DNA from 4 places in the Tatumella sp. UCD-D_suzukii genome. Region 1 is predicted to be linked to each of the others. Evidence: predicted binding sites of a transcription regulator. Region 1 holds the regulator's gene; each other region holds the start of a gene.
The links. Region 1 encodes PhoB, which activates phosphate uptake and scavenging genes when phosphate is short. Its sites were predicted from a motif close to CTGTCATAAAACTGNCNNAT; they were not measured.

Region 1 (7,472 bases):
GGAAGGTCAGGACAAACGGACTGCCATTGGTCCCTACCTGATCCCACGGATAGATGGACATAATGACAAACAGCGTACCGACGTAAAATACCAGAATACGCCAGGGAACGGAGTTGATAGCTTTGGGGATCGTGTTTTCCGGTTTGTCCGCTTCACCGGCGGTGATCCCGATAATCTCAATCCCGCCGTAAGCAAACATCACCATCTGTAAAGACAGCAGCATTCCGGTGAGTCCGTGTGCAAAGAAACCGCCATGGCTCCACAGGTTACTGATACCGGTCGGATGACCGCCGTTACCTATTCCCCAAATAATGATACCCAGGCCTGCCAGGATCATCAGAACAATGGTGGCGACTTTGAAGAAGGAGAACCAGAACTCAAGCTCACCGAACACCTTTACGCTCATCATATTGATGGCACCGATGATCAGCACCACACTGAGTACCCATATCCAGTGAGGCACCTCCGGGAACCACACGCCCATATACACTCCGAAGGCGGTGACATCGGCGATGGCGACGATCAGAATTTCAAAGCAGTAAGTCCAGCCCGTAATATACCCCGCCATCGGGCCAAGGTAATCCCTGGCATAACGGGAAAAGGAACCGGCATTCGGATTATTTACCGACATCTCCCCCAGTGCGCGCATAATAATATAGGCGACAGCACCACCGATAATATAGGCCAGCAGAACACTCGGTCCCGCCATACGGATAGCATCCGCCGAGCCATAAAATAACCCGGTTCCGATAGCGGAACCCAATGCCATAAACCTGATATGTCTGGTGCTGAGCCCCCGACGCAGTGTATTTGTTTTTTGCATAACGACCTGTACCTGTAAAAAAGAAAACCACGGGCAGGCCCGTGGTTTATACTTCAGTATTCCGGTTTACTGATGTACTTTTGCCGGATAACTCCCTTTAATCCGGTCAATGACCACACAAACCACCAGGATGACGAGTGTCGGTGGCAGCCATGACAGTCCCTGATCGGCCAGCGGCAGATTCTGACAGAATCCCGGTAACAAGTCTTTAAATTCGCTGCCTTTAATCGCATCGATGGCACCAAAAATCAGGCTGACCAGCATTGCCGGTGCAATAATCCGCGAGCTGCGGTTCCACCAGCGCAGAGTGAAGCTCAGTACCACCAGCACAATGCACGGCGGGTAAATGGCGGTCAGTACCGGAATAGATAACTGGATCAGATGGCTCAGTCCCAGGTTAGAGACCAGCATTGAAAAGCCGCCCAGAATAAAGACCAGCGCACGATAGGAAAGCGGCAGTAGCTGTGCAAAAAACTCAGCACAGGCACAGGTCAGTCCGACCGCAGTGACCATACAGGCAACAAAGATTAAGGCGCCCAGGAACAGGCTGCCTGCCCCGCCGAAGGTATGTTGCACATACGCATGCAGGATAGTCGCACCGTTAGCGCCAGCCGGCACCAGGTGACCACTGCCGGACCCGAGACGGAACAGCGCCAGATAGACCAGCGTCAGGCCGATACCGGCAATAATTCCTGCCAGCATGGTATAGCGGGTCAGCAGACCGGCTTCTTCAATGCCGCGTGAACGTGCCGCATTGACGATAACAATACCGAAGACCAGTGCGCCAAGCGTATCCATGGTCAGGTAACCGTTAACAAAACCGTTCGAAAATGCTGCCGTCTGATAGACATCGACTGCCGGGATTTCACCGCCCGCCGGCCAGAGCATCGCCGCCACACCCAGGATAGCCAGTGCCACAATTTTCAGCGGCGCCAGAAAGTGCCCTACGGTATCCAGCAGTTTCCCCGGATAGAGAGAAATCAGAATGACCAGCGCAAAATAGATCAGGCTGTAAATGAATAAAGGCATTGCCCCGTCACCGGCCAGCGGCGCAATTCCGATTTCAAAAGAGACAGTCGCGGTACGCGGTGTCGCAAACAGTGGACCGACAGCGAGGTAACAGACTGTCGCCAGCACCAGGCCCGCCACTTTCCCGATAGGCGAGCTGAGGGCATCAATACCGCCCCCCACACGAGCCAGGGCAATGACCGTCAGCACCGGTAGTCCGACGGCAGTAATAAGGAAACCACCGGCAGCCGTCCAGACATGTTCTCCGGCCTGAACACCTACCATCGGCGGGAAGATTATATTGCCGGCGCCAACAAACAGGGCAAAAGTCATAAAGCCCAGCGCAAGGATATCTTTAGTCGTTAATTGTTTAGTCATAAATCACTCTGCACATCATGTGCTGACAGAAGCAGGAAGTTGGGTTTGGTTATCATCCATCCACGAATAATTTTTCACCTGATACTGACGCCCTGCCGGGCGCCGGACTGAAAGCAGCGAAATATTCAGTTTATTATTTTTCACCAGAGGATTTGATGATAACGGTCATAAGTAAAACTTTTATAGCGATGAAAGGCAATAACGGATCGCCAAACCAGTAGGAAATGCCATATTTACTCAGAAAGGCAGTGAATATAACGGTTTTTACAGCAAGCAGGCGGGGATGATGTGTTTATTATTTGAACTGAGCATAAGGATATATACATTTTTCATATGACAGGCAAAGAAAAGGCGCGGAACCCGCGCCTTTCCGGCAGAGACTTTCCGGGGCTACCAGACTTCTCCGGCAATCGCCACCACACTGCGGATTTTCTGCCATTGCTCGTCTTCAGTGATGCTATTCCCTTCTTCGGTGGAAGCAAAACCGCACTGCGGACTGAGGCAGAGTTGTTCAATACTGAGAAATTGCGCAGCTTCTGCAATACGGGCTTTCACCTGTGCAGGATCTTCCGGGGTGCCGTTTTTGGTGGTGATCAGACCGAGCACCGCCTGCTGGTGTCCGGGGCGGATAAAACGCAGCGGTTCAAACCCTCCTGAACGCTCATTGTCATATTCCAGGAAGAAGGCATCGACATTCACCTGGCCAAACAAAACTTCGGCCACCGGCTCATAACCCCCTTCAGAAATCCAGGTCGAACGGAAATTTCCGCGACAGACATGCAATCCGACGGTGAGATCAGAGGGTTTACCAATCAGCGCCTGGTTCAGGACTCTGGCGTACGTTTCCGCCAGCGCTTCCGGGTCATCACCACGGGCACGGACCTGCGCTTTCTGGTCTTCGGAACATAAATAGGCCCAGACCGTATCATCGAGTTGCAGATAACGGCATCCGGCCTGGTAAAAGGCATGGATCGCCTCGCGCCATGTGGCAGCCAGATCATCAAAATAGTCATTCAGATCCGGGTAGACCGTTTCGTCGATATATTCCCGGCCACCACGGAAATGCAGCACGCTCGGGCTGGGGATGGTCATTTTAGCCACGGCATCACCGGCAATACTCTGCAGATAACGGAAATCTTCCAGCATCGGATGGTCTTTGAACCCCAGTTTCCCGGTCACACGGACGCCCCGGGCTTTGGTTTCTACTCCGTTGAACTGAATACCGTGGGCGGCTTCAAAGGGTTCTACCCCTTCCAGCCCTTCAAAAAAGTCAAAATGCCACCAGGCACGACGAAACTCACCATCGGTGACGACCTGTAAACCGGCTGCCCGTTGTTTCTCCACCACATCAAGGATGGCGGCATTTTCAATTTCTCTGAGTTCTTCTGCGCCCAGTGTACCGTTCGCAAATTCTGAACGAGCCTGTTTAATGGATTCAGGGCGTAAAAAACTACCAACAGTCTCTGCACGAAATGGGGCGTGTTCTCTTTGCATTGTTATTCTCCGGGTCCGCTACCGTTCCGGCCACTGGTAGTAAAAAGCCATCCGGACGGCTAAATGTCTTTCTGTAGCATGACATGAGGAAAATTCCTCATCAATTGATGAAATTTCAGTATAGATGAATTTTTTTCATTGGTGACTTCAGGAAAGTTCATTTTCCCGGAGAGAACATGACAGAAGAGACGGGACGCAGACACCGCGCCCCGGGGAAGTCATCAGGACGTCGATATATCAGTACGGCTTTCTTTGCCGACAATCAGACGGGAGGCAAGCTGAAAACTAAAGCAGGTCGCCTTTCCGGGAATACTGGAAACCGATAACCGGCTGCCATGATGCCCCAGCGCATGCTTCACAATCGCCAGGCCCAGGCCACTGCCCCCGGTCTGCCGGGAACGGGCCTTATCCACCCGGTAAAAGCGCTCGGTCAGATGAGGAATATGCTCAGCGGCGATCCCCGGGCCATTATCGGTCACCGAAAAAAGCGCGCCCTGCGCATCCCGCTGCCAGACGATATCAATGCGGGTATTTTCCGGAGTATGACTGAGTGCATTGTAAACCAGGTTAGAAATTGCGCTGCGCAACTGTTCATCATTACCATACACCCGCAGGTCGCTGTCCACCGAGAAACTGACCACCTGCCCCGGATGTTTCAGACTGTCGGCTTCCTGTTGCAGCATCGACAGCATTCCCGGTACATCAACGACCTCCCGGATATTCATCGCAGGGGCAGCTTCTATCCGGGTCAGGGTCATCAGTTGCCTGATAAGCCCCTCCATACGCCGCGACTGCTCCTGCATGGTACCTACCGCTTTCATCCGCAACGGCGCATTCATCTGGTCATCTTCCATCATTTCCAGATAGCCCTGAAGCACAGTGAGCGGAGTACGTAATTCATGGCTGACATTGGCAAAAAAGTGCCGGCGCATATTTTCGAGCTGGCGCATCTGCGTCATATCCCTTGCACTGATCATCCATTGGCCTTCAGTATAAGGCACAATTCTGAACTCCATATGACGGCCATTATTCAGTAACTGCGTCAGAGGTTTTTCAAAATCGGCAGTCTGTAAATAACGACTGAATTCGGGGTAGCGCAGCAGATTAAGAATATTTTGTCCGCTGTCTTCCGGCCAGCGCAGCCCCAGATATTCCTGAGCCAGCCCGTTACACCAGAAGATATTCCCCTCTTCGGTGGTCAGCACCAGCGCATCCGGCAGCGACTCAGCGCCACTTCGGAAGCGTTTGATCAGGCTTCGCAGTTCACGGCGACGGTGGCGGTTACGTGCCTGCATCAGATACAGACCGTGAAACAGCGGTTCCCAGCTCCCCTTACCGGTCGGGGGGGTCATACTTTTATCCACCCACAACCAATGGGACAGGCGCATCAGTTGAAAGAAATGCCAGAACAGTAAAAGGGCGACGGCCAGAAACAGACACCCGCCCGGATACCCGCTCACCAGGCCGACAATGCCCCCTGCAACGCAGACAAGAAAGAATTCTGACAACAGGGTACGCCACGAAAGTTTATCCAGCAAAAGTCACACTCCTGTCAGAAACGGGCTGAAAACCGGTAACCGGTGCCGCGGACAGTCTGAACCATACGTTCATGACCACTGATTTCAAGCGCTTTACGCAACCGGCGGATATGCACATCCACGGTCCTGTCTTCCACGTAAACATTCGTTCCCCAGACGTGATTCAGTAATTGCTCACGACTGTAAACACGTTCGGGATGGGTCATAAAAAAGTGCAGGAGTTTATATTCTGTCGGCCCCATATCCAGCGGGGTTTCGCCGGCCATCACCCGATGAGAGGTCGGGTCTAATGTCAGCCCCTGAATATCGATAAGTTCATCATCGGCCATCGGAGAAATACGACGGATCACTGCTTTGATCCTGGCAATCAGCTCCCGGGGAGAAAAAGGCTTAGTAATATAGTCATCAGCCCCCGCATCCAGACCACGGACACGATCTTCCTCTTCTCCGCGGGCCGTCAGCATCACCACCGGAATATCACGGGTCATGGCTTCTTTTTTAATATATTTAATCAATTGAATACCACTGCCCCCCGGGAGCATCCAGTCAAGCAGGATCAGATCGGGCCAGGGTTCAATCAGTTGCTTCACCGCGCTGTCATAATCTTCGGCTTCGATGGGATGGTAACCATTCTGCTCCAGCACAAAACATAACATTTCACGGATTGGAGCTTCATCTTCCACGACAAGAATGCGTTTAGCCATTGTTTCTCCAGAGGATATTTCCGGATTCTTCCGGTATACGCGGCACATTATGAGACAGTTTTATGACAGATTTATGAAGGAATGTCAGGGATATTTTTGCCGGCTTCCCCGGCGGGTACCGGTGCAGAGATACTTTTTTATCCCTGCACCGTCTGCAGGTATACTACGGGCAGCAGGCAATTTCGGGAGCATCATGAAAATTATCCATACCTCCGACTGGCATCTGGGCCAGTTTTTTTATTCCCGTAGCCGGGCGCGGGAACATCAGGCTTTCCTCGACTGGCTTCTCGCGCAGATCACTCTGCATCAGGTCAATGCCCTGATTGTTGCCGGAGATATTTTTGATACCGGTTCCCCGCCCAGTTATGCCCGGGAAATGTATAATCATTTTGTGGTTGAGCTGCAAAAAACCGGTTGCCGGCTGGTGATCCTGGCGGGAAACCATGACTCTGTCGCGATGCTGAACGAATCACGGGAACTGCTGGCCTGTCTGAATACCCGGGTGATCGCCAGTGCCAGCCCTGACGGCGAAGATCAGTTGGTGGTGCTGAAAGATGCTCAGGATCTGCCTGCCGCCATTTTATGTGCTATCCCGTATTTACGTCCGCGGGATATCCAGCTCAGCCAGGCCGGGCTGGACAGTCAGCAAAAACAGCAAAATCTGCTGCAGGCCATTGCAGACCATTACCGGCACTGTTATCAGGCCGCCCTGCGGCTTCGCGAGACGCTGGGTGACCCGTCACTGCCGATCATAGCGACCGGTCATCTGACTGCCCTGGGGGTCAGTAAAAGCGATTCCGTACGCGATATTTATATCGGTACCCTGGACGCCTTTCCGGCCTCCGCCTTTCCGCCCGCAGATTATATCGCCTTAGGCCATATCCACCGCCCGCAACAGGTGGGGGGGCAGCCTCATATCCGTTACAGCGGCTCGCCCATCGCACTGAGTTTTGATGAGTCTTCCACAGAAAAAAGCGTGTGTCTGGTGGAGTTCAGCCCGCAATCCGCCCCGGTGATCACACAGTTACCGATCCCCTGCGTTCAGCCACTGAAGACCCTGAAAGGATCACTGGCAGAAATTGAACAACAACTGGACTTACTGACACCGCTTGCCGGGGCCCCACCGGTCTGGCTGGATATAGAAGTCACGCAGCAGGAGTACCTCAGTGATCTGCAGCAACGGGTGGAGGCACTGATTGAGGGCCGCCCGGCGGAAGTGCTGCTGTTACGGCGCAGCCGAAACAGCACAACAACCGGTATTGCCCGCGAAACGAATGAAACCCTGAACGAACTGACCGCAGAAGAAGTGTTCCTGCGTCGTCTGAGCCGCGAAGAAGCGTTACCGGAAGAAGAGCAGCAGCGACTCCTGACCCTGTTTCTTCAGACCCTGGAACTGGTCCGGGATGCCGGCACGGAGAATGAATGAAAATACTGACATTACGGTTTAAGAACCTGAATGCACTGCGCGGGGAATGGTTTATTGATTTCCGGCGTGAACCCTTTGCCGGTAACGGGCTGTTTGCCATT
Region 2 (7,472 bases), on a different contig from region 1:
TAGCTTCGACCTGGTCGTGGGTCACATAGAGACTGGTGGTTTTGAGCCGCTGATGAAGTTGCTGCAGCTCCAGACGCATCTGCACCCGCAATCGTGCATCCAGGTTAGAGAGGGGTTCATCAAACAGGAACACCGATGGCTCCCGTACAATGGCCCGTCCCATCGCAACGCGCTGACGTTGTCCTCCCGATAATTCACGCGGATGACGGGTCAGTAAGGCATCCAGTTCCAGGCTGCGAGCCGCTTGCAGGACCTTCTGGCGGATCTGCTCTTTACCCATCCCCCGGATGCGGAGTCCGTACCCCATATTCTGCTCAACCGTCATATGCGGGTATAACGCATAATTCTGGAACACCATCGCAATACCGCGATCTTTCGGTTCAAGCGTGGTGACACACTGATTATCAATATAAATATCACCGGAGCTCACCGTCTCCAGACCTGCCACCATTCTCAGTAAGGTCGACTTTCCGCAACCGGAAGGACCGACCATCACCATAAATTCGCCTTCTTCAATCGTAATATTCAGCGGCTGGATAATCCGGTTTTTACCATCATACGATTTTGTTACTGCCTGAAAATGTACACTTGCCATAACTTATTTCTCACTTTCTACCAGGCCTTTCACAAAGGCACGCTGCATAATAATCACGACGAGTAACGGTGGGATCAGGGTAAGAAGCATCGCTGCCATTACCAGGTTCCACTGTGTCACGCCATCCCCCAGCGATATCATTCCACGTATGCCCGCCACTGCGGTGCTCATCCGTGAATCACTGGTGATGAGCAGGGGCCAGAGATACTGGTTCCAGCCATAGATAAAGGTGATCACAAACAGGGCTGCCAGATTGGTTTTAGATAACGGCAATACAATGTCAAAGAAGAACCGCATCGGGCTGGCACCATCAATACGGGCAGCTTCAATCAGCTCATTCGGTAACGACAGGAAGAACTGCCGGAACAAAAAGGTGGCCGTGGCCGATGCCATCATCGGCAATATCAATCCGTTATAACTGTTGAGCATATGCAACTGTGACACTACTTCCACGGTCGGAAAGATACGGACTTCGACAGGTAACATCAGCGTGATGAAGATCATCCAGAAAAAGAACTGACGCAGCGGAAAACGAAACCAGACCAGCGCAAATGCAGAGATGATTGAAATGGAAATCTTACCTACCGTGATACCTAATGCCATAATCGTACTGTTCAGTAACATATGTCCGATAGGCGGGCTCCCGGGGCTGACACCTTGCGTCCAGATAGTATGAATGTTTTGCCAGAGATGGCTCCCGGGCAACAACGATATCGGGGATTGGAACACTTCATGGTTATCCATGCTCGCCGCAACCACCGCGACATAAATAGGGAACAAAATGGTCAGGATACCCAGCCATAGCATGATGTGACTGAAGATATCCAGGCCACGACGATTTTCTATCATTGGTAGCGCACCTTACGTTCGATATACCGGAACTGAACGACCGTCAGCAGAATGACAATCACCATTAACACCACTGACTGAGCTGCCGAGGCACTCAGGTCCAGCCCCGTGAACCCTTCACGATAAATTTTATAAATCAGGGTCGTCGTGGACTGTACCGGACCGCCCTGGGTCGCCGCATCAATGACAGGGAAGGTATCAAAGAAGGCATACACCAGATTGACGACCAGCAGGAAGAAACTCACCGGGGTGATCAATGGCAAAGAAAGATGGATAAACCGGCGCACGGGCCCGGCACCGTCCAGTGCGGCGGCTTCGACCAGAGAACGGGGGATTGCCTGTAATGCTGCGAAGAAAAACAGGAAGTTATAACTTAACTGCTGCCAGACGGATGCCAGGACAACCAGGACCATGGCCTGACCACTATTTTGTGCATGATTCCAGTTATAGCCCATTAATTGCAGCGCATGGCTTAACACCCCCATCCCCGGGTTAAACAGGAACATCCAGAGTACGGCGGCTATCGCCGGGGATACGGCATAGGGCAGCAACAGTAATGTCTGATAAAACTTCTTCAGGCGCAGAACATGATCCACCAGTGCCGCAAATAGCAGTGAAATTACCAGGCCTATCCCGGTCACCAGGCCACTGAAAATTATTGTCGTACGGAATGAGTCCAGGTAATACGGGTCCCGGAACAGTTCATAAAAGTTTTCAAGTCCGACAAAGCGGGAAGAGAATCCGAACGGGTCCAGATTCTCGAGTGAATACCATAGCGCTTCACTGGCCGGCCAGATGAAAAAAATAAGCGTGACCGCCAGCTGTGGCAACAGCAGCAGGTAAGGCAAAACACGCTGATGAAATACGGGGCGGGAAGATGACATTGTTCGAAGACCTCAGGCGGTAATACGATAAAAGCTACCCTCCCGGACCTGCCTGACGGTAAGGCCTGAGAGGGTATTGCGGATGCCGGGGTTACTGAACCTGCTGTTGGAAACGTTCCAGCAACAGATTTCCACGTTGAACCGCGTTATCCAGCGCGACTTTCGGGGTTTCTTTACCCGTCCAGACGCTTTCCAGTTCTTCATCAATAACCGTACGGATTTGCGGCATATTGCCAAGGCGTAAACCTTTGGTGAATGGCAGTGGCGGCTTGTTCAGCATCTGTTTCATCGCAATATCTTCGCCGGGGTGCTTTTTATAGAATCCCTGCTGGCGGGTCAGGTCATAAGCCGCCACTGTGGCAGGCAGATAGCCGGTTTTCTGATGCCACTCAGCCGCAATCGCAGGCCCGGCCAGGAACTTCATAAATTCGGCCACGCCTTTATACGTCTGAGCGTTCTGACCGCGCATCACCCACAGGCTGGCTCCGCCGATCATGGCATTCTGCGGTGCTTTTTTGTCCGTTGCATCGTAAGGCAGCATGCCGACACCAAAGTTAAATTTGGCATACTGGCGAATATCGGCCAGAGAGGCAGACGAAGCGGTCGTCATACCGCATTCACCACTATAGAATTTCGCGGTAGATTCATCCTTACGACCGTAATAGGTGAACGTCCCGGCTTTATTCATCTGTTCCAGCATTTCGATATGACGGATCTGTTCCGGCCCGTTAAACACCAGTTTCGCGTCAGTGCCATCAAAACCATTATTCTCTGTCGCGAAAGGCAGACCGTGCCAGGCGCTGAACTCTTCGAGCTGGATCCAACCCTGCCAGCCACTCGCATAGCCACAATTCATTCCGGACTTACGTAATGCAGCCGCATCTGTTGCCAGTTCCTGCCAGGTCACCGGCGGCTTTTCAGGATCCAGCCCTGCTTTTTTGAAGGCATCTTTGTTGTAATAAAGCACCGGGGTCGAACTGTTGAAAGGCTCAGAGAGGAGCTGTCCGGTTTTCGCATCGGAATAATAACTGGCAATGGTCGGAACAAACTGTTTTTCATCAAACGGGATACCGGCATCTTTGAATACCTGATAAACAGGTTTAATGGCGTGGGATGCCATCATGGTTGCTGTGCCGACTTCATAGACCTGTAATATTGCCGGCGCATTTCCGCCACGAACAGCAGCGATGCCCGCAGCAAGACTTTGTTCATAATTCCCTTTATAGACAGGGACAATTTTATAGTCAGGATGTTGCTGGTTAAAACGCTGAGCCAGAGAGTTAACTTCTGTCCCCAACGCACCATCCATGGAGTGCCAGAAAGGTATTTCAGTAACTGCAAACGCATTACTACTCAGGCCGGAGGCCAGTAACAACCCTGCTGCATAGTGACGTATTTTTATTGCTGACATAGTTTTATCCTGTGGCATTAACTGTCCGCTAAGAGATTCGCGAGCTAAAATGACACGGAAAAATGACAGAAAAATTAATTGAAGATGTCAGTTATATGACCAAAGAATGACAGGGTGACCGGTTGGCCGGGGAAGAAGTTAAACATCAGGCATGATAAATGGCGCTGGCGCGGCTTTCAGCCCATAAAAAAGGGCGGCTACCAAGGCCACCCTTCTGAAAAATATCCGGATCAGGCTTCGATAGCCACCCGGAGTTTTTTCATGGCATTTTTTTCCAGCTGGCGAACACGTTCTGCAGAAACACCGTACTGATCGGCCAGTTCCTGCAGCGTTGTTTTACTGTCTTCATCCAGCCAGCGGGCACGGATAATGTTCTGACTGCGTTCATCCAGCCCCTGCATAGCATCACTTAACTTATCCGCCGCATGGGCTTCCCAGTTATCTTCTTCGATACCATCAGCGAAGTCAGACGCTTTATCCTGCAGGTACAGCATAGGAGCCATCGATTTCCCTTCGCTGCTTTCATCTTCCGGCGTCGGGTCAAATGTCATATCCTGAGCAGCCATCCGTGATTCCATTTCACGCACATCTTTGCTGCTGACGCCCAGTTCGCGGGCAACCATTTCGACTTCATCCTGATTAAACCAGCCGAGGCGTTGTTTAGTTTTACGCAGGTTAAAGAACAGCTTACGCTGAGCTTTCGTCGTGGCCACTTTCACGATGCGCCAGTTACGCAGTACATATTCGTGGATTTCTGCTTTGATCCAGTGGACAGCAAAGGAGACCAGGCGCACACCCACTTCCGGATTAAAACGACGTACCGCTTTCATCAGGCCGATATTACCTTCCTGAATAAGATCCGCCTGGGGCAGGCCATAACCTGCATAATTACGAGCAATATGAACCACAAAGCGCAGATGTGACAGGATCAGCTTTTTAGCTGCATCCAGATCGCCCTGGTAATGCAGCCGTTCAGCCAGCGCTTTTTCCTCGTCGGCTGTCAGCATCGGGCAGCCATTAGCGGCCCGGATATATGCATCCAGATTACCCAGAGGAGCAATAGCTAAAGCATGCATTTCTTTGGTCATTCAAACCCTCTCAGAATTATTAAAAAATATTGCCTGATCCTTACCACAACCGGCACCTACATTATGTCAGCCGTGCCCAAAGATCGAAAGCAATGCGTGCTATTAATCAGTAAGACACTAAAGTTATCCACAGGTTCATTCTTTGTTGTGAATAATTCCGACGGAGATACCGGAGGTACTGCGGGGAAATTATCCTCTGCTCCCCGACACATGGCAACAGAGGATAATTATAGCAAAAAAACATTACTCCGGATTACTGGGGTGTAAAACGGCGTAAATGTTGTGCAGTCGCAAGCCAGGCGGCAATCCAGCCAACAATGGCAGAGACCAGCAGCAGCAGCAGGGCTTCGTCGAACGAAAATCCTTTTAAATCAAAGGAGGTACTGAAGACACTTGCCACATGTGACACAACCGACTCAAGGCGAAACACCAAAAACTCGGAGAGGATCAGCGAAACAAAAGCCCCTGATAAGCCCAGCATGGCACCGCCATAGACAAATGGCCGTAAGATAAACCCATCCGTTGCACCAAGAAGTTTCTGTACATTGATGGTATCTCTGCGGGCAAAGATACTGAGCCTTACGCTGTTGCCGATAACGAGGAACACCGCCACCACCATCAGCAACCCAATCATCAGAGCCACCTGGCCGACCAGCCCCGTTAAGGCAGACAAGCGGGCAAACCAACTGTCATCCATACGTACCTGGTCAATACCACTGACCTTCGCCACCCGATCACGCAATGTATTCATGGTGTCTGAGTTCTGGAAGTTAAGTTTCGGTGTAATAATCGCCACCGCAGGTAATGGGTTCTGCTCAAGCATATCCATCGCGCCACCGAAACCGGACCAGTTGCGGAACTCGTTCAAGGCTTCTTCGCGACTCAGATAATCGACATGTTCCACACCCTCGGTCTGTTTCAGCTGATTAATCACATTTTGCGCAGCATCATCATCGAGTGTCTTCGACAAATAGACCGTCAGCTGAGGCGCCGGATACCATTCGTTCGCCGCCTGGTCGACGTTCTTCCAGACGATATAACACACACTTGGCAGCGTCAGTGAGATAGCGATGACCGTGACCGTCAGTAGTGTAGCCAGTGGCTGACGTAACATATCAGACAACATCCCGCGCCAGGCATAGTGCCATTGCTCCTGCCAGCCACCGCGCAGTGCTTTCTCTTTCGAAACCCGCTTTGGTTTTGGCTTCGTCCGGGGCCTGGCGGCCGCGGCCGGTGCCTTTTTAACCCGGCGGTTTACCTGATTACCCTTGCCAAACTTCATGCCACTCCCCCATGTAATCGTCCCTGACTGAGGGTCATAACACGATAATTCCTACGGGAAATAAGAGACATATCATGAGTTGCCATCAGGACAGTGACACCAACGCGATTAAATTCTTCAAATAAACGCAGTATATCTTCTGATAATGCGTGATCGAGGTTACCGGTCGGTTCATCGGCCAGCAATAATGCTGGTTTATTAACAACGGCTCTGGCAATACCGACACGTTGTTGTTCACCGCCGGAGAGCTGAATCGGGAAACTCTTCGCTTTATCGAGCAGGCCCACTTTATCCAGGGCAGCGGAAACCCTGCGGCGAATATCTTCACCGCTGGCGCCGGAGATAATTAACGGGATAGCAATGTTGTCATACACGGTTCTGTCCATCAGCAGATGGTGATCCTGGAAGATCATACCAATCTGACGGCGCAGGAACGGCACCTCGCTATTGCGTAAACGCGTAATATTATGTCCGCTAAACCAGATTTGTCCGGCACTGGGGCGTTCGATCCCGCAGATAAGTTTGAGTAAGGTACTCTTACCTGCCCCGGAATGACCGGTCAGAAACGCCATTTCTCCCTGACGCAGATGAAAATCTACGCCCTGAAGCGCCTGGCGTCCTCCCAGATATGCTTTACTGACCTCTTCAAAGCGAATCATCCAAATTAGTCCTCTCGGGCAAACAATGCCTCTATAAAATCGCCGGCCTTAAATGGCCGTAAATCATCGATGCTTTCTCCGACACCGATGTATCGGATAGGAATACCGAACTGGTCTGCCACAGAGAAAATCACTCCCCCTTTCGCCGTACCGTCCAGCTTAGTCAGTGTAATACCGGTCAGACCAACCGCTTCATGGAACAACTTTGTCTGGCTGACGGCATTCTGCCCTGTGCTGGCATCAATGGTCAGCATCACTTCATGCGGCGCACTGTCATCCAGTTTACCCATCACGCGGGTGATTTTTTTCAGCTCTTCCATCAGGTGCGATTTATTCTGCAACCGGCCTGCGGTGTCCGCAATCAACACATCAACTCCACGGGATTTAGCGGCCTGAATCGCATCAAAAATCACCGAGGCTGAATCCGCACCGGTATGCTGGGAAACGACCGGGATATTATTGCGCTGTCCCCAGACTTCCAGTTGCTCTACCGCGGCTGCACGGAAAGTATCCCCGGCGGCCAGCATTACCGATTTTCCTTCCGACTGATACTGACGCGCCAGCTTACCGATAGTGGTTGTTTTACCCACACCATTAACACCGACCATCAGGATAACAAACGGTGTTTTTCCTTCAATATCCAGCGGTTGCTCAACCTTATCCAGAATAGCAGACATTTCCTGCTTCAGAATGCCATACAGCGC
Region 3 (7,472 bases), on a different contig from region 1:
CTGCCATCGGGCGGGCCTTTGGCCGGGCGGCGGCCACTTATGATAGTTATGCCATGCTGCAACGTCTTTGCGGGGATCGTCTGCTGGAAATGGCACCGCCCCCGCAACACGGGAGGGTGCTGGATGCCGGATGCGGCAGCGGCTGGTACAGCCGCTATTTTCGCCGTCAGGGGCATTACGTCACTGCCCTGGATATTTCATCGCAGATGCTGACCGTTGCCCGACACCGGCAGGCGGCTGACAGCTTCGTGCAGGCCGACCTGGATGCGTTACCTTTCGGACCCGGCAGTTTCGACATGGTCTGGAGCAATTTAGCGTTGCAGTGGAGCGGCAATTTGCAACAGTGTCTTGGACGGTTATTGTCCGCTTTAGTCCCCGGCGGAGGTTTGCGGTTTTCCACGCTGCTGGCGGGATCGCTACCCGAGGTTGATCTCGCCTGGCAGGCGCTGGATGGAAGTACGCACATCAATCGTTTCCTGACAAAAGCGGCCGTTGAGCAGGCGACTGCCGGATATGGTATCTCGCTGTTCAGCGAAACGATCACATTGCATTTTCCGGATGCGAAATCCGCGCTCTGGTCACTGAAAGGGGTGGGTGCCAGCCATCTTCATCAGCGGAGCACCGGCAAACCGTTAACGCGGCATCGCCTTGCGCTGCTGGATGCCGCCTGGCCGAAAGACGGACAGGGCTACCGGTTAAGTTATCAGTTATTGTATGGAGTCAAAGGATGAAAAATTGCTGGTTTATCACAGGCACCGACACGGATGCCGGCAAGACGGTGGCAACCTGCGGGTTATTACAGGCAGCCGCGCAACGGGGATGGCGGGCCGCGGGTTACAAACCGGTAGCTTCCGGGGCGGAGATGACCGCGGAGGGATTACGTAACCGGGACGGGCTGTTGCTGCAACGCTACAGTCTGTCGGGGCTGCACTACGCTGAGATTAACCCGTTAACTTTCGCAGAGGCAACCTCACCGCATATAGTCAGTCAGGCGGAGAACCGGCCGGTAACAGCACAGGCGATGTCTGCAGGATTACAGCATCTGAAAACCAAAGCGGACTGGATTGCTGTTGAAGGGGCAGGTGGCTGGTTTACCCCTCTGGGTGAAGGGTTTCTTTATCCTGAATGGGTTATCCGTGAGCAACTCCCGGTTATTCTGGTGGTGGGGATGAAGCTTGGCTGTATCAATCATGCACTACTGACGGCGGAGGCGATACAGGCATCCGGACAGGTGCTGGCGGGCTGGATAGCCAGCAATGTACAGCCGCCGCAATACCGGCATCAGCCATACCTGCACACACTGATGCACTCTCTTCCGGCGCCTTTGCTGGGGGAGATCCCGCACTTAACTGACGATACGGAGTTTTCATCCTGCGGTCGCTATCTTGATTTGCCGAAGAGTATCAGGTCAGCCACTTATTGATCATTCCCTCATCCAGTTGGGCCACCCGGCCGGTGGCCACATTCCGTCCGCGATGCAGTAATAAAAAGTAATCCGCAACACGACGGATAAAGGAGACTCTTTGCCCCAGCAGCAGGATGGTCATACCGTACTGATGATTCAGGCAACGCAGCAGGTTGCCCATATCTTCCTCCAGCCAGGGGGACATACCTTCAGTCGGTTCATCCAGGATCAGCAGCTTGGGCTGTAATACCAGCGCCCGGGCAAGGGCCAGTTGCTGCTGTTGATCCGGGGATAAGTCGCCACTACGCTGGTGGCGCAGGTCATACAAATGAGGAAAAAGGTCAAAAATCATCGGCGGGATCGCCAGTGGTCCGTTACTGCGGGCGGCTTTCAGCGCAATCATCAGGTTATCCTCCACACTCATCCGGGAGAAAATATTACGCGCCTGAGGGACATACCCGATGCCCATCCCGGCCCGTTGTTCTGAAGGTTGCAGATTCAGATCGCGGGGCGGGGCGTTTTTTTCCTGCCAGGTCATGGTGCCACTGTTGACCGGCAAATACCCCATAATACAGTTAACGAGGGTGGTTTTACCCATTCCGTGCTGACCGAGCACAGCAGTGCATGAGCCTGGCATCAGATCCAAATCCACATCCCAGAGTGTATGGTTTTGACCGTAAAATTGATTGATAGCACGTAAACTCAGCATCTGTTGAACTCCTCTCGTAGTAAACAAGGCCTGACGAATGAACACGGGACAGCAAGTCCGTGTCATCTCTCCCTCCGGCGACAGCTTTTACCTGATTAAGCAATATCCGGGCCAGCTTTTACGACCCCCCCGGATCGTGAGCCTGCCTGAAAGCGCAGGGGCCTGCAGTACGGTTTTTTCCCGCCTGTGGGCCAGGTTAAGAAATGGTTGCACTTTGTCGGTGCTTCAGTGCAGGTATCGTGGTGCAGCAAAAAGGCTAAAAAGTGATAAAATCTGAGTCAGGGGGCTTGACTGTAGTCAAAAATACCGCGCTGGCAGCGGTTATGAATGCAATGAAACCCGTCGTAAAACGGTAAAAAAAACTTAAAAAAATATTTTTTAACCGGTATTTTCCACCTCCTGCACTTTATGCACAGCAGGTCCTCTCTGGGCTAAAATCAGTTATCCACCATTCCTGTGGATAACTATGTGCATTAGCGTCGTAAAACAGCGCTGACGCAAGGAAATATGCGGGCTGGCAACAGGCTGGCTGTAAACCGGGCTTTTCTTATTATTCTTATTTATTCAACTAGTTAATTAAAAGCAAGTCTTCGCGTATTGCCACCCGGAATTTTGCCATGGCTTTATGACAATCGCTTGACAAAAGGTAAAGGAACAAAGTTCCGGTGGATAACCCGACCGGAGAGATGTTTAGCGGGGGGAAGGGTCTGTTTCAGGGTCTGCGCTGTTAAGTTTTTTTTAACAGAACTGGCTATATATACAGTGTATCGATTGGCATATTTTCAGTCAGCGAGTAAAATAGTTACCCCGCACCGTCAAACGCAACAGGCAGGCATACGATGAGCAAAGTGTTTAAACTCCATTCTGAATTCAGTCCATCCGGTGACCAGCCGGACGCTATCCGGCAACTGGAGGAAGGTCTGGAAGACGGTCTGGCGCATCAGACATTGCTCGGGGTCACCGGATCAGGCAAAACCTTTACGGTCGCCAATGTGATTGCGGACCTTAACCGTCCGACTATGGTACTTGCCCCCAACAAAACGCTGGCGGCACAGTTGTATGGCGAAATGAAAGCCTTCTTTCCTGACAATGCGGTGGAATATTTCGTCTCGTATTATGACTATTATCAGCCGGAAGCTTATGTGCCGAGTTCTGATACCTTTATCGAAAAAGATGCCTCTGTAAATGAACATATAGAGCAGATGCGTCTGTCTGCCACCAAGGCCCTGCTGGAGCGCAAAGATGTTATTGTGGTGGCATCGGTCTCGGCGATTTATGGTCTGGGTGACCCGGATCTGTATCTTAAAATGATGCTGCATCTGACCCGCGGGATGATCATTGATCAACGCAGTATCCTGCGCCGGCTGGCCGAGCTTCAGTACACACGTAACGATCAGGCATTTCAGCGCGGAACGTTCCGCGTGCGTGGCGAGGTGATTGATATTTTCCCTGCAGAATCGGATGAAATTGCCCTGCGGGTAGAGTTATTTGATGATGAAGTCGAGCGGTTATCGATTTTCGACCCGCTGACAGGGCAGATTGCACAGACGATACCGCGTTACACCGTCTACCCGAAAACGCACTATGTGACACCGCGTGAACGTATTGTTCAGTCCATGGAAGAGATTAAAACCGAACTGGCTGACCGGCGCCGGGTGTTACTGGAAAATAATAAGCTGCTGGAAGAGCAGCGTATCGCGCAGCGTACCCAGTTTGATCTGGAGATGATGAACGAACTCGGGTATTGCTCCGGGATTGAAAACTACTCGCGTTATCTTTCCGGACGCGGACCTGGTGAGGCTCCACCGACCTTATTTGACTATCTGCCTGCCGATGGTCTGCTGGTGGTCGATGAGTCTCACGTGACTATTCCGCAGATAGGCGGTATGTATCGCGGAGACCGTGCCCGTAAGGAAAATCTGGTGGAATATGGTTTCCGGCTGCCGTCAGCGCTGGATAACCGGCCACTGAAATTTGAAGAATTTGAAGCGCTGGCACCACAAACTATCTATGTTTCTGCAACGCCCGGGGCCTATGAACTGGAAAAATCCGGCGGGGAAGTGATAGAACAGGTGGTACGTCCGACCGGATTGCTTGACCCGATTATTGAGGTGCGGCCGGTGGCGACTCAGGTGGATGATTTGCTCTCAGAAATCCGTCAGCGGGTGACCCTGAATGAACGTGTGCTGGTGACCACACTGACCAAACGGATGGCAGAAGATCTGACCGAATACCTGGAAGAACATGGTGAGCGGGTCCGTTATCTGCATTCGGATATTGATACCGTTGAGCGTATGGAAATTATTCGCGACTTACGTCTCGGGGAATTCGATGTGCTGGTGGGGATTAACCTGTTACGTGAGGGGCTGGATATGCCGGAGGTTTCGCTGGTGGCTATTCTGGATGCGGATAAAGAAGGTTTCCTGCGTTCGGAACGTTCATTGATCCAGACCATCGGACGTGCCGCACGTAATATCAATGGTAAGGCCATCCTGTATGGCGACCGCATCACACCCTCCATGGCACGGGCCATCGACGAAACCGAACGTCGTCGTGAAAAACAGGAAGCCTGGAATGCGGAGCACGGTATTGTCCCCACGCGGCTGAACAAGAAAGTGACCGATATTCTGGAACTGGGGCAGTCGGCCGGGAAAACGAAAGGGAAATCGCGGGACAAACAGAATGGCCGCGGTGTGGCCGGAAACGGCGGAGAATATGCAGCCTTAACGCCACAGGCCATGCAGAAAAAGATCAGCGAACTGGAAGCCCGTATGCAGCAGCACGCGATGGATCTTGAATTTGAGGAGGCAGCACGGGTCCGCGATGAATTACACGAACTCCGTGCATTGTTTATTGCCACATCTTAGGGTTACGGCGACCTCCCGGCCCTCAACTGAGGGCCTGAACGGCTTTTTCCAGCGCAATATGTAGCAACTGGCGATCATGGCGGTAGCGAATATCACCGGCTTCCAGCGGATGCCGGATAATTGTTCGCCCGTTCAGTCCCGCCGTATCGGTGGCGGGACTGACGACCACGGCATCGATCACCTGACGGCCAATGACCTGTTCCATTTTCATCAGTTTATCGGCCACACTCAATGTCCCGGCAGGACTGATTTCCCGACCGAGGTTGCCGATAAAAATCATCGGGGCGGGAGTCCGACGGAGTGCTGTCGCCATCTGCTCCAGCAGCAGAACCGGCATCAGACTGGTATAAAAACTGCCGGGCCCAATCAGGATCAGGTCAGCTTCGGCAATAGCGCCGATGGCTTCACGGGTTGACTGAACCTGCGGGCAAAGCTCAAGGGTTGCAGGCGTATCTGTCATGGCATCGATGGCAGTTTCACCGTAAACAGCCTGTCCTTTACTGTCAGTGGCCACCAGGTCGACCGGTTGCTCTGACATCGGGATCAGCAGAGCATCCACTTTCAGAACGTTACGGATAAGATTGATGGCTTCCAGCGGGCGCACACTCAGATTATCCAGCGCTTTCAGCATCAGATTACCGAGGTTATGACCTGCCAGTTCACCATTGCCGCTGAAGCGGTATTCAAACATAGCAGAGGCAATACCCGGTTCGGTGATTAACTGGTTCAGACAGTTACGCATATCTCCCCATGCGATACCGCCTTCTGAACGACGGATCCTGCCGGTCGAACCGCCGTTATCTGTCGTGGTGACTATCCCGGTCAGTCTGGAGCCCAGGAAAGAGAGTGAGGACATAACACGGCCTAATCCATGCCCTCCACCGATAGCCACAACACGATCCAAATCTGCCAGTGTGCGGTTCATAACACTCCTTAAATGAGCTGCCATCCTGAGCGGCAAAAGTTTTACAGGATAATGGGTAGAATAAATCAACATCTTCGGTTAAGCATAGTGTATTGAACAGAAGATAAATCTGTGTTTAACCTGTCTGACATCAAATGCCGGCTGACAAACGGCATGGTGCAGGCTGTGCTTTCGCGCTAGAATCGCTGACAGACGATTATCTGTACGGATAATTTACACTCAAAGCCCGTCTGACCTAAGTTTCTCCACGAATATGGCGGTCGGGCCGCAGTCACAAACTGCCAGGGTGCGGGAAGAAATGACCGCATCTCCCGACTTGGAAAGGTGTTCCTGTGTCTTCGTTAATTGATACCTTTGACCGGCGTTTTTACTATTTACGACTGTCCGTGACCGATGTCTGTAACTTCCGCTGCACCTATTGCCTGCCGGAGGGTTACCGGCCACAGTCTGTCCGTAATAAAGGTTTTTTATCCCTGGATGAAATCCGCCGGGTCAGCCGGGCATTCGTAGCCGCCGGAACGGAAAAGATCCGCCTGACAGGGGGAGAGCCCTCTTTGCGGCGGGATTTCACTGAAATCATCGCTGCGGTCAGGGAAAACCCTGAGCTGCGTAAGATTGCGATGACGACCAACGGTTATCGTATGCAGCGCGATATTCAGCAGTGGCGGGATGCCGGGCTGACCGCCGTGAATGTCAGCATTGACAGCCTCGATGCCCGCCAGTTCTATGCCATCACCGGGCAGGATAAACTGCACCAGGTGATGGGCGGCATCGATGCCGCCTTTGAGGCCGGTTTTGCACAGGTTAAAGTTAATACCGTGCTGATGAAAGATCTCAACAGCCATCAGCTTCACATGTTTCTTGACTGGATAAAATCACGACCGATCCAGTTGCGCTTTATTGAACTGATGGAAACCGGTGAGGGCAGTGCACTGTTCAGAAAACATCACGTTTCCGGAGAGGTTATCCGTCAGCAACTGCTGCATCTGGGCTGGCAATTACAGGCCAGGGCAAAAGATGATGGCCCGGCACAGGTCTTCTCCCATCCGGATTACCAGGGCAGCATCGGTCTTATCATGCCGTATGAAAAAGACTTTTGTCTGAGCTGCAACCGGCTGCGGGTGTCGGCCATCGGCAACCTGCACCTCTGTCTGTTCGGTGAGCACGGCATACCGCTGCGCGATTTACTGGCAGATGATCAGCATCAGGATGAATTACTGGCCAGGATCCGTCAAAGCCTGGGCCGGAAAAAACAGACCCATTTTCTGCACCAGGGGAATACCGGGATCACGCAGAACCTGTCGTTTATTGGTGGATAATCAGGAGAGACAGAATGAGTAAATCCCCGAAAGAGTTTGTGCCGTTATCCGTGGCGATCATGACCGTTTCTGACAGCCGTGATGCCTCGCAGGACAGCTCAGGTGACTATTTAGCAGAAGCTATCCGTGAGGCGGGGCATCAGGTAGCTGAGCAGCTTATCTGCCCTGATAATCGTTACTCTATCCGGGCCGGTGTCTCCCGCTGGATTGCCAGTGAGCAGGTGCAGGTCATTATTATCAACGGTGG
Region 4 (7,472 bases), on a different contig from region 1:
ACTGGTCCAGCTTATCGCCACCCAGGTGGCGGAAATCCTGACCTTTGACAAAATAAAAAATAATTTCGCAGATATTCTGACAACGATCGCCAATACGCTCGATAGCACGGGCACAGAAAAGTGCCGTCAGTACGCTAGGGATAGTCCGCGGGTCTTCCATCATATAGGTCATCAGCTGGCGGATAATGCCTTCATACTCTTTATCCACCTTTTTATCTTCACGATAAATCTCGATAGCCGCGTTCAGGTCCATACGTGTAAACGCATCCAGAACATCGTGCAGCATCTGTACCGCATGACGGCCGAGAGACTCCAGACTCACCAGCAGCGGCTGGTGGTTCTGACCGAATTTTTCAAGCGCAGTACGACTGATCTTTTCAGCCACATCCCCAATGCGCTCCAGTTCGGAGATAGTCTTAATGATAGCCATCACCATACGTAAATCGCTGGCCGTCGGCTGACGTTTAGCAATAATCCGGACACAATGATCATCAATATCGACTTCCATCATATTCACTTTCTGGTCGTCATTAATCACCCGCTGAGCCAGTTCACTGTCCATATTCTGCATGGCCGTGATGGCGTCGGTCAGTTGTTGCTCAACCAGCCCCCCCATAATCATGACCTGGGTCCGGATATGCTCCAGCTCAGCATTAAACTGCCCGGAAATGTGTTTATTTAAATTCAGACTATCCATGGTGTTCTCCAGTATCGCAATCGCTCTCTGTCATGCAGAGGGTGGCAAAGGGTCAGGGGCATGGCCGGGGCTCAGCCGTAGCGGCCTGTAATATAGTCTTCGGTTTGTTTCCGGGCCGGTTTGGTAAACAGCGTATCGGTATCACAGAATTCAATCAGTTCGCCCATATACATAAAGGCGGTATGGTCAGAACACCGCGCTGCCTGTTGCATATTGTGGGTAACAATCACAACGGTGTAATCCTGTTTTAATTCACTGATCAGTTCTTCGATACGTCCGGTAGAAATCGGATCCAGGGCCGAGCAGGGTTCATCCAGTAACAGAACCTCCGGACGGATAGCGATACCACGGGCGATACACAGACGTTGCTGCTGTCCCCCGGACAGGCTATAGCCGCTCTGATTCAGCTTATCTTTGGTTTCCGTCCACAATGCAGCTTTGGTCAGAGCCCATTGCACACGCTCATCCATTTCCGCACGGGACAACTTCTCAAATAAACGCACACCAAACGCGATATTATCGTAGATAGACATCGGGAAAGGTGTCGGCTTCTGAAAGACCATCCCGACACGGGCACGTAATAACGCGATATCCTGGCTATTTTCGAGAATATTTTCACCGTCCAGCAGGATCTGTCCTTCGGCACGCTGCTCCGGATAGAGCTGATACATTTTGTTCAGCGTACGCAGCAGCGTTGATTTGCCACAACCGGAAGGCCCGATAAATGCGGTCACTTCGTTGCGTGCAATATCCAGATTAATATTTTTCAGCGCGTGAAATTTACCGTAATGGAAGTTCAGGTCACGGACCTGAATTTTAGCTGCCGCTGCATTAATTTGTGCCATATTCATGCTTCGTCTCTCTTATCCCGGCGCCGCATCCGCCACGCCGTAAAAATTAGTGTTTACGCTTAGTAAAAATAACCCGTGCCAGGATGTTCAGCAGCAAGACACACAGGGTAATAATCAGCACGCCCGCCCAGGCCAGATTTTGCCATTGAGGAAAAGGACTCATCGCAAATTTATAAATGGTCACCGGCAGGTTAGCCAGTGGCTGCATCATGTCGGTGCTCCAGAACTGGTTTGACAGCGCTGTAAACAGTAAGGGCGCCGTTTCGCCGGCAATACGGGCAATCGCCAGCAATACTCCGGTCATAATGCCGGAAACGGAAGCTTTCAGCGTAATGGCCAGGATCATTCGCCACTTCGGCGTCCCCAGTGCATAAGCGGCCTCGCGCATCGTATCCGGTACCAGCTTCATCATGTTTTCTGTGGTACGGATAACAATCGGTACCTGTAACAATGCCAGCGCCAGTACACCTGCCCAACCGGAGAAATGGTGCATCTTTGCAACAACCAGCGTATAGACAAACAACCCGATCACTATCGAAGGCGCTGATAGCAGGATATCGTTAATAAAACGGATGACCTCTGCCAGAAGTGATTTACGACCATATTCGGCCAGATAAATCCCTGCCAGAATACCCAGCGGGGTACCAATGACCGTAGCCCACAGGATAAGCAGACCACTACCGGCCAGGGCATTCGCCAGACCGCCGCCATCAGTATTTGGCGGAGGCGTTGACTGAGTAAACAGATCCAGAGACAGTCCGCCCACCCCGCGTGAAACTGTGGTCCAGAGGATCCAGACCAGCCAGAACAGACCAAAAACCATGGTGAGCAGTGAAAAAAAGATCGCTATCTTATTTTTCAGGCTACGGCGTGACTGCATTTTACGGCGGGACGCCGCAAGCGCGGCCCGGGCGCCGGGATCCAACGTCGTCATGAGCGGCCTCCTTCACTTTTAGCCAGGCGCAGTATCATCAGTTTGGAAATCGCCAGTACCACAAAAGTAATGAAGAACAGAATTAATCCCAGCTCCATCAATGCCGCTACGTGTAACCCGGAGGAGGCTTCCGCAAACTCATTCGCCAGCGCAGAGGTAATACTGTTGCCTGGCATATAGAGCGAGGCACTGTCCAGTTGATAGGTATTGCCGATAATAAAGGTGACGGCCATCGTTTCACCTAATGCGCGCCCCAGTCCGAGCATCACCCCCCCGATCACGCCGTTACGGGTAAAAGGCAGCACGATGTTCCAGATAACTTCCCACGTAGTACAGCCGAGTCCATAAGCAGACTCTTTCATCATCACCGGGGTTTGCTCGAAGACATCCCGCATTACCGAGGCGATGTAAGGAATGATCATAATCGCCAGGATAACGCCGGCCGCCAGGATACCGATACCGAACGCAGGACCTGAGAATAACTGACCAATAAAAGGGACAGAAGACAGCAGGTCGCCGACCGGCGTCTGAAAATAGTTGGCAAACAAGGGAGCGAAAACAAATAGCCCCCACATGCCGTAAACAATGCTTGGGATCGCCGCCAGCAATTCAATCGCGGTGCCCAAAGGACGGCGCAGCCAGCCCGGGGAAAGTTCTGTCAGAAACAGGGCAATACCGAAGCTGACCGGTACGGCAATCAGCAGAGCTATTATTGACGTGACCACCGTTCCGTAAATAGGTACCAGCGCACCGAACTGCTGGTTCGGGGCATCCCAGGTTTTATTCCAGAGGAAGGCAAAACCAAATTTGTGGATGCTGGGCCAGGAGGAGATGATCAGGGAAACGATAATACCGCCCAGAAGTAATAATACGACCAGCGCAGCCAGCCTGACCAGTGCGCTGAAGAGGATATCGCCTTGCTTTCCGGGGGCTTTAAATGTCGGCTTTCTTTCCGCCATAAGAGTCTCTGCTTCACGATTAACAGGGCGGCATTAGCCGCCCATGGGGTCACATGAGTTAACGGTATTCAGCCTTACTGGTACAGGGCTTTTCCGTTTTCATCAGTGATATTGGTTTTCCATGCACTACGGATTTCTTCTACAACAGACGCCGGTAAAGCCGCGTAGTCCAGGCTTTCTGCAGTCTTATCACCATGGCTATAAGCCCAGTCGAAGAATTTTAACACCGCTGCGCCTTTAGTGGCATCTGACTGCTTTTTATAAACCAGGATAAAGGTGGTTGAAGAGATAGGCCATGCATCATCGCCTTTCTGATAAGTCAGGTCCTGAGCGAATGTCTGTTTCCAGTCAGCCCCTTTCGCAGCGTTACTGAAGTTTTTCTCAGAAGGCAGGATAGCCTTACCATCTGCATCCACCAGTTTGGTATAGGTCAGGTTATTCTGTTTCGCATAAGCATACTCAACATAACCAATGGAGCCCGGCAGACGCTGTACGAAAGCGGCAACGCCATCATTCCCTTTACCGCCCAGCCCGACCGGCCAGTTCACGGTATTACCTTTCCCGATTTTATCTTTCCACTCGCTGTTCACTTTAGACAGGAAGCTTGTGAAGACAAACGACGTCCCTGAGCCGTCTGCACGGCGAACAACATTAATATTCGAGGAAGGTAACTTAATGCCCGGGTTCAGCTTCTCGATCGCCGGATCATTCCATTTTTTGATTTTTCCGAGATAGATGTCACCGACGGTTTCACCGTTCAGCGTCAGCTCACCGGATTTCACTCCCGGCAGGTTGACCGCCAGAACCACACCACCGATCACCGTCGGAAACTGGAAAAGACCGTGTTTCTGCAGATCCGCATCAGAAAGTGGTGCATCAGAAGCACCGAAATCAACGGTTTTGGCAATGATTTGATTCACACCACCGGAAGAACCAATCCCCTGATAGTTCACCTGACTACCATTCGCTTTCTGGTAATCCGCAGCCCAGCGGGCATATATCGGGGCCGGAAAGGTACCGCCCGCGCCGGTTAAATTGGTAGCTGCAAATGCAGAAACAGCGCTCAGAGACAATGTCGCTGCCAGTACCCGGGCAACAGTCTTATGCATCAGTGTCATATTCCCTCCGGGGGAGTGTATTTTCAGGCTCAATGCCAGTTTAAACGGGTTAGTCATGCTGCAGGAGGCAAAATAGGACAGTTTAATGACATTAAAATGTCCGAATTATGACAGTTTTATGACAGCCCCGCGGCTCCTTTACCGCCAGAGGGTTGCCGGCCGGCACAAAGCCCGCCGCAACACGTCAAACACCGCAGCCTCTTCAGGCTGCAACGGTCCCTTTTTTCACGAAAACGCACCGCTGATATTGGATGGCCGGCAGTCTGCTCAGGTTTGTCATACCTGAAGATAAAAATGTCCGCTGCCGGTTACTCACTGTCCCCGCGTTGTCTGACCGTTGTCTGCGGTATCTTCGCCATCTGCTGCTGTAGAAAGGTAAGTAACACCCGGAACCTGGCATCCTGAAGCCTTGCGCTGATCCCCCTGGCCCGCTCTACACCAATCCCCGGAAGGGACTGCCAGTCGGCCAGAGAGCGGGCTGACAATGCTGTAAGCTCTTCACTACGTAAGTGCCTTGCTGCCTGACGGGGAACCGGAACCCCCAGAGCCTGCAGCCAGCGGATCGCCGGCAGTTGCCGGGCCTGAAGGAATTGCCGGACCATTGCCGCGGATCGGACAGGACTGAACCCGGCCTGCACCAGTTGTGCCGGGGTGAACGACATCCATGACAGAAGATGGTCAAATTCCGGTACAGACAGCATTTGCTGCCAGCTGCCACGGCTGATCCCCCGAAGGTTCAGCCCCTGCCGTTCACTCAGACCACTCAGCCTGGATAAAAATTGTTCACGGCATGCGGTCGTCAGCCGGAAACAGCTGAATTCATGAAACCTGGCCTCTGACGGCGAGGCAGGATAATGACGCTCAGCCACCCGCCACACCACTCGTCGGATGGCAGGAACCCCCTGCCCGGCCAGCCCGATGATGACTTCATCCCCGGGAAGAATATCCCGGCGTCGCCAGGCTGCGACAGTCCCGAGACTGACGCGGCTGATGCGTTTATCGTCAAGCGGTACCGGCTGCAGCGTCGCGACAACGGACACTTTTCCTGTCCGTCCGACCGTAAAACGGATCTCCCGGACGCCGGTACTGATTTCGGGGGCCGGATATTTCCAGGCTGCAGACCAGAGGTTATGCCCGGGTCGCCATTGCTGCGAAGCCGCAGGAAGGGAGTGGATCACAATACCGTCTGTAGTAAAGGGTAACTCGCCGCGAAACCAACGGTCACGCCACAGCGCAACCTCCTCTGCCGTTACCACCTCCCGGGTCCATGCTCTCGTCAGGGGAAAACCCCACTCCGACAGTTGCGTAATGCGTGTCTGTAACGACGGCGGGCCATCCGGCCAGGCCCAGATAAAGATCCCCAGCCGCTGACCTGCCGGGAGAGAGCTCTGACTGCGCATCAGTCCTGCAACACGGGCCCTGTCACCCCCTCCGCCTTCCCGGGCCCGTCGATGTTGCCGCCGGGGTAAAAAAATTTCACCCTGTAGTACGATGATCGCCGCGTCTGCAGGGATCACCGGCGGAACCGCAGTAATTGCTAACGCTCTGCCAAGCCAGGGCTCGCCCTGCAAACCGTCCCCGCGGCTGGTCACGGCAGACAACTTACCGTGGCGGTATACCAGCGTGACCGCCACGCCGTCTATTTTAGGCTGTACGATGAGTGGTTGTTTATTCTGCATCCAGCGGGAAACCGCCAGCTTGTCTTTCAGCTTACGCACACCGGTATGCGCGACAGGATGCTGCTGACGGCCATCGGCTGGCCAGCGGGGGATAGCGCGCGACGGCGGTAACCCGGCACATTTCTGCCAAAGCGCTGCTTTTTCCGACAGCCGATCATAGTCGCTGTCACTTACCGGTGACAGCCCCTGGCGGTAGTAAGCATCATCCCACTGCCTGAGCTGTTGCTGAAGACCGGCCACTTCCGTCAACGCCCGGGCGGGGGTCCACGGGGGGCAGTCTGCCGCCATCACTGATAACCCTGTCAGCCCGCAGATAATAAGTAGTCGTCTGAACACAAGCACACCTCCGACCCCTGGTATGCCGCCTTTGTTACGGAAGTTCAGCAGAACATCTTGTATTACCGGAGATTTCTCACAAAAAAACCATCGGTTATCCGCCCGCAGGCAGCAGAATGCCCGGCGGCCCCGCAAATAAATCTGTGGCTAAATGCAAGCAAACGCTGCGCCAGAGCGCCGGGGCGTGTATAATCATGAGAATATTGTCCCCGCTCTTTACTCAATTCAAGATAACCATGGCTCAAGGTACGCTTTATATTGTCTCCGCCCCTAGCGGTGCGGGAAAATCCAGCCTGATACAGGCACTGCTGAAAACGCAGCCACTGTATGACACTCAGGTCTCAGTTTCACACACCACCCGGGACATTCGACCGGGCGAAGTCGCAGGCGAGCACTATTATTTCGTCTCTAAAGACGAGTTCCGTACCATGATTGCTGAAAATGCATTTCTGGAGTATGCCGAGGTATTTGGTAACTATTACGGTACCTCCCGTCAGGCGATTGAACAGGTGCTGTCGACAGGGGTCGACGTTTTTCTGGATATCGACTGGCAAGGCGCACAACAGATCCGTCATCAGATGCCGGAAGCTCGCAGCATCTTTGTTCTGCCGCCCTCAAAAGATGAGCTGGACAGACGTCTGAGAGGCCGTGGTCAGGACAGTGAAGACATTATCGAAAAGCGTATGGCGAAGGCTGTCGATGAAATGAGTCATTATGCAGAGTACGATTATCTGATTGTTAATGATGACTTTGATCTTGCGCTTTCGGATCTGAAGACCATTATCCGTGCAGAACGACTGCGTATTCGCCGTCAGACTGCGCGACATGATGCATTAATCAGCAAATTATTGGCACACTGAACCGGGTTTCAGTATGATGCCCAGTCATTTCTTCATCT

Region 2: ugpB (sn-glycerol-3-phosphate ABC transporter substrate-binding protein UgpB) is a predicted target of PhoB. The motif match lies at 3,822-3,841, and genes of this name have one in related genera.
Region 3: uvrB (excinuclease ABC subunit UvrB) is a predicted target of PhoB. The motif match lies at 2,727-2,746, and genes of this name have one in related genera.
Region 4: pstS (phosphate ABC transporter substrate-binding protein PstS) is a predicted target of PhoB. The motif match lies at 4,665-4,684, and genes of this name have one in related genera.

What each region holds. Positions count from the first base shown of each region.
Region 1 covers NZ_JFJX01000049.1:56,192-63,663, forward strand. The annotation lists gene proY (proline-specific permease ProY) at 1-823, opposite strand, end outside; gene brnQ (branched-chain amino acid transport system II carrier protein) at 890-2,209, opposite strand; gene CG67_RS08430 (cobalamin-independent methionine synthase II family protein) at 2,600-3,703, opposite strand; gene phoR (phosphate regulon sensor histidine kinase PhoR) at 3,925-5,241, opposite strand; gene phoB (phosphate response regulator transcription factor PhoB) at 5,256-5,945, opposite strand; gene sbcD (exonuclease subunit SbcD) at 6,139-7,371, shown strand; gene CG67_RS08450 (SbcC/MukB-like Walker B domain-containing protein) at 7,368-7,472, shown strand, end outside.
Region 2 covers NZ_JFJX01000007.1:63,774-71,245, forward strand. The annotation lists gene CG67_RS03085 (sn-glycerol-3-phosphate import ATP-binding protein UgpC) at 1-595, opposite strand, end outside; gene ugpE (sn-glycerol-3-phosphate ABC transporter permease UgpE) at 599-1,444, opposite strand; gene ugpA (sn-glycerol-3-phosphate ABC transporter permease UgpA) at 1,441-2,328, opposite strand; gene ugpB (sn-glycerol-3-phosphate ABC transporter substrate-binding protein UgpB) at 2,420-3,739, opposite strand; gene rpoH (RNA polymerase sigma factor RpoH) at 3,970-4,827, opposite strand; gene ftsX (permease-like cell division protein FtsX) at 5,081-6,109, opposite strand; gene ftsE (cell division ATP-binding protein FtsE) at 6,106-6,768, opposite strand; gene ftsY (signal recognition particle-docking protein FtsY) at 6,774-7,472, opposite strand, start outside.
Region 3 covers NZ_JFJX01000053.1:149,406-156,877, reverse strand. The annotation lists gene bioC (malonyl-ACP O-methyltransferase BioC) at 1-731, shown strand, start outside; gene bioD (dethiobiotin synthase) at 728-1,423, shown strand; gene CG67_RS10595 (ATP-binding cassette domain-containing protein) at 1,404-2,114, opposite strand; gene uvrB (excinuclease ABC subunit UvrB) at 2,954-4,981, shown strand; gene yvcK (uridine diphosphate-N-acetylglucosamine-binding protein YvcK) at 5,004-5,906, opposite strand; molybdenum cofactor riboswitch at 6,111-6,249, shown strand; gene moaA (GTP 3',8-cyclase MoaA) at 6,239-7,225, shown strand; gene moaB (molybdenum cofactor biosynthesis protein B) at 7,240-7,472, shown strand, end outside.
Region 4 covers NZ_JFJX01000007.1:117,141-124,612, forward strand. The annotation lists gene phoU (phosphate signaling complex protein PhoU) at 1-697, opposite strand, end outside; gene pstB (phosphate ABC transporter ATP-binding protein PstB) at 769-1,542, opposite strand; gene pstA (phosphate ABC transporter permease PstA) at 1,595-2,482, opposite strand; gene pstC (phosphate ABC transporter permease PstC) at 2,479-3,441, opposite strand; gene pstS (phosphate ABC transporter substrate-binding protein PstS) at 3,516-4,559, opposite strand; gene ligB (NAD-dependent DNA ligase LigB) at 4,868-6,574, opposite strand; gene gmk (guanylate kinase) at 6,811-7,434, shown strand.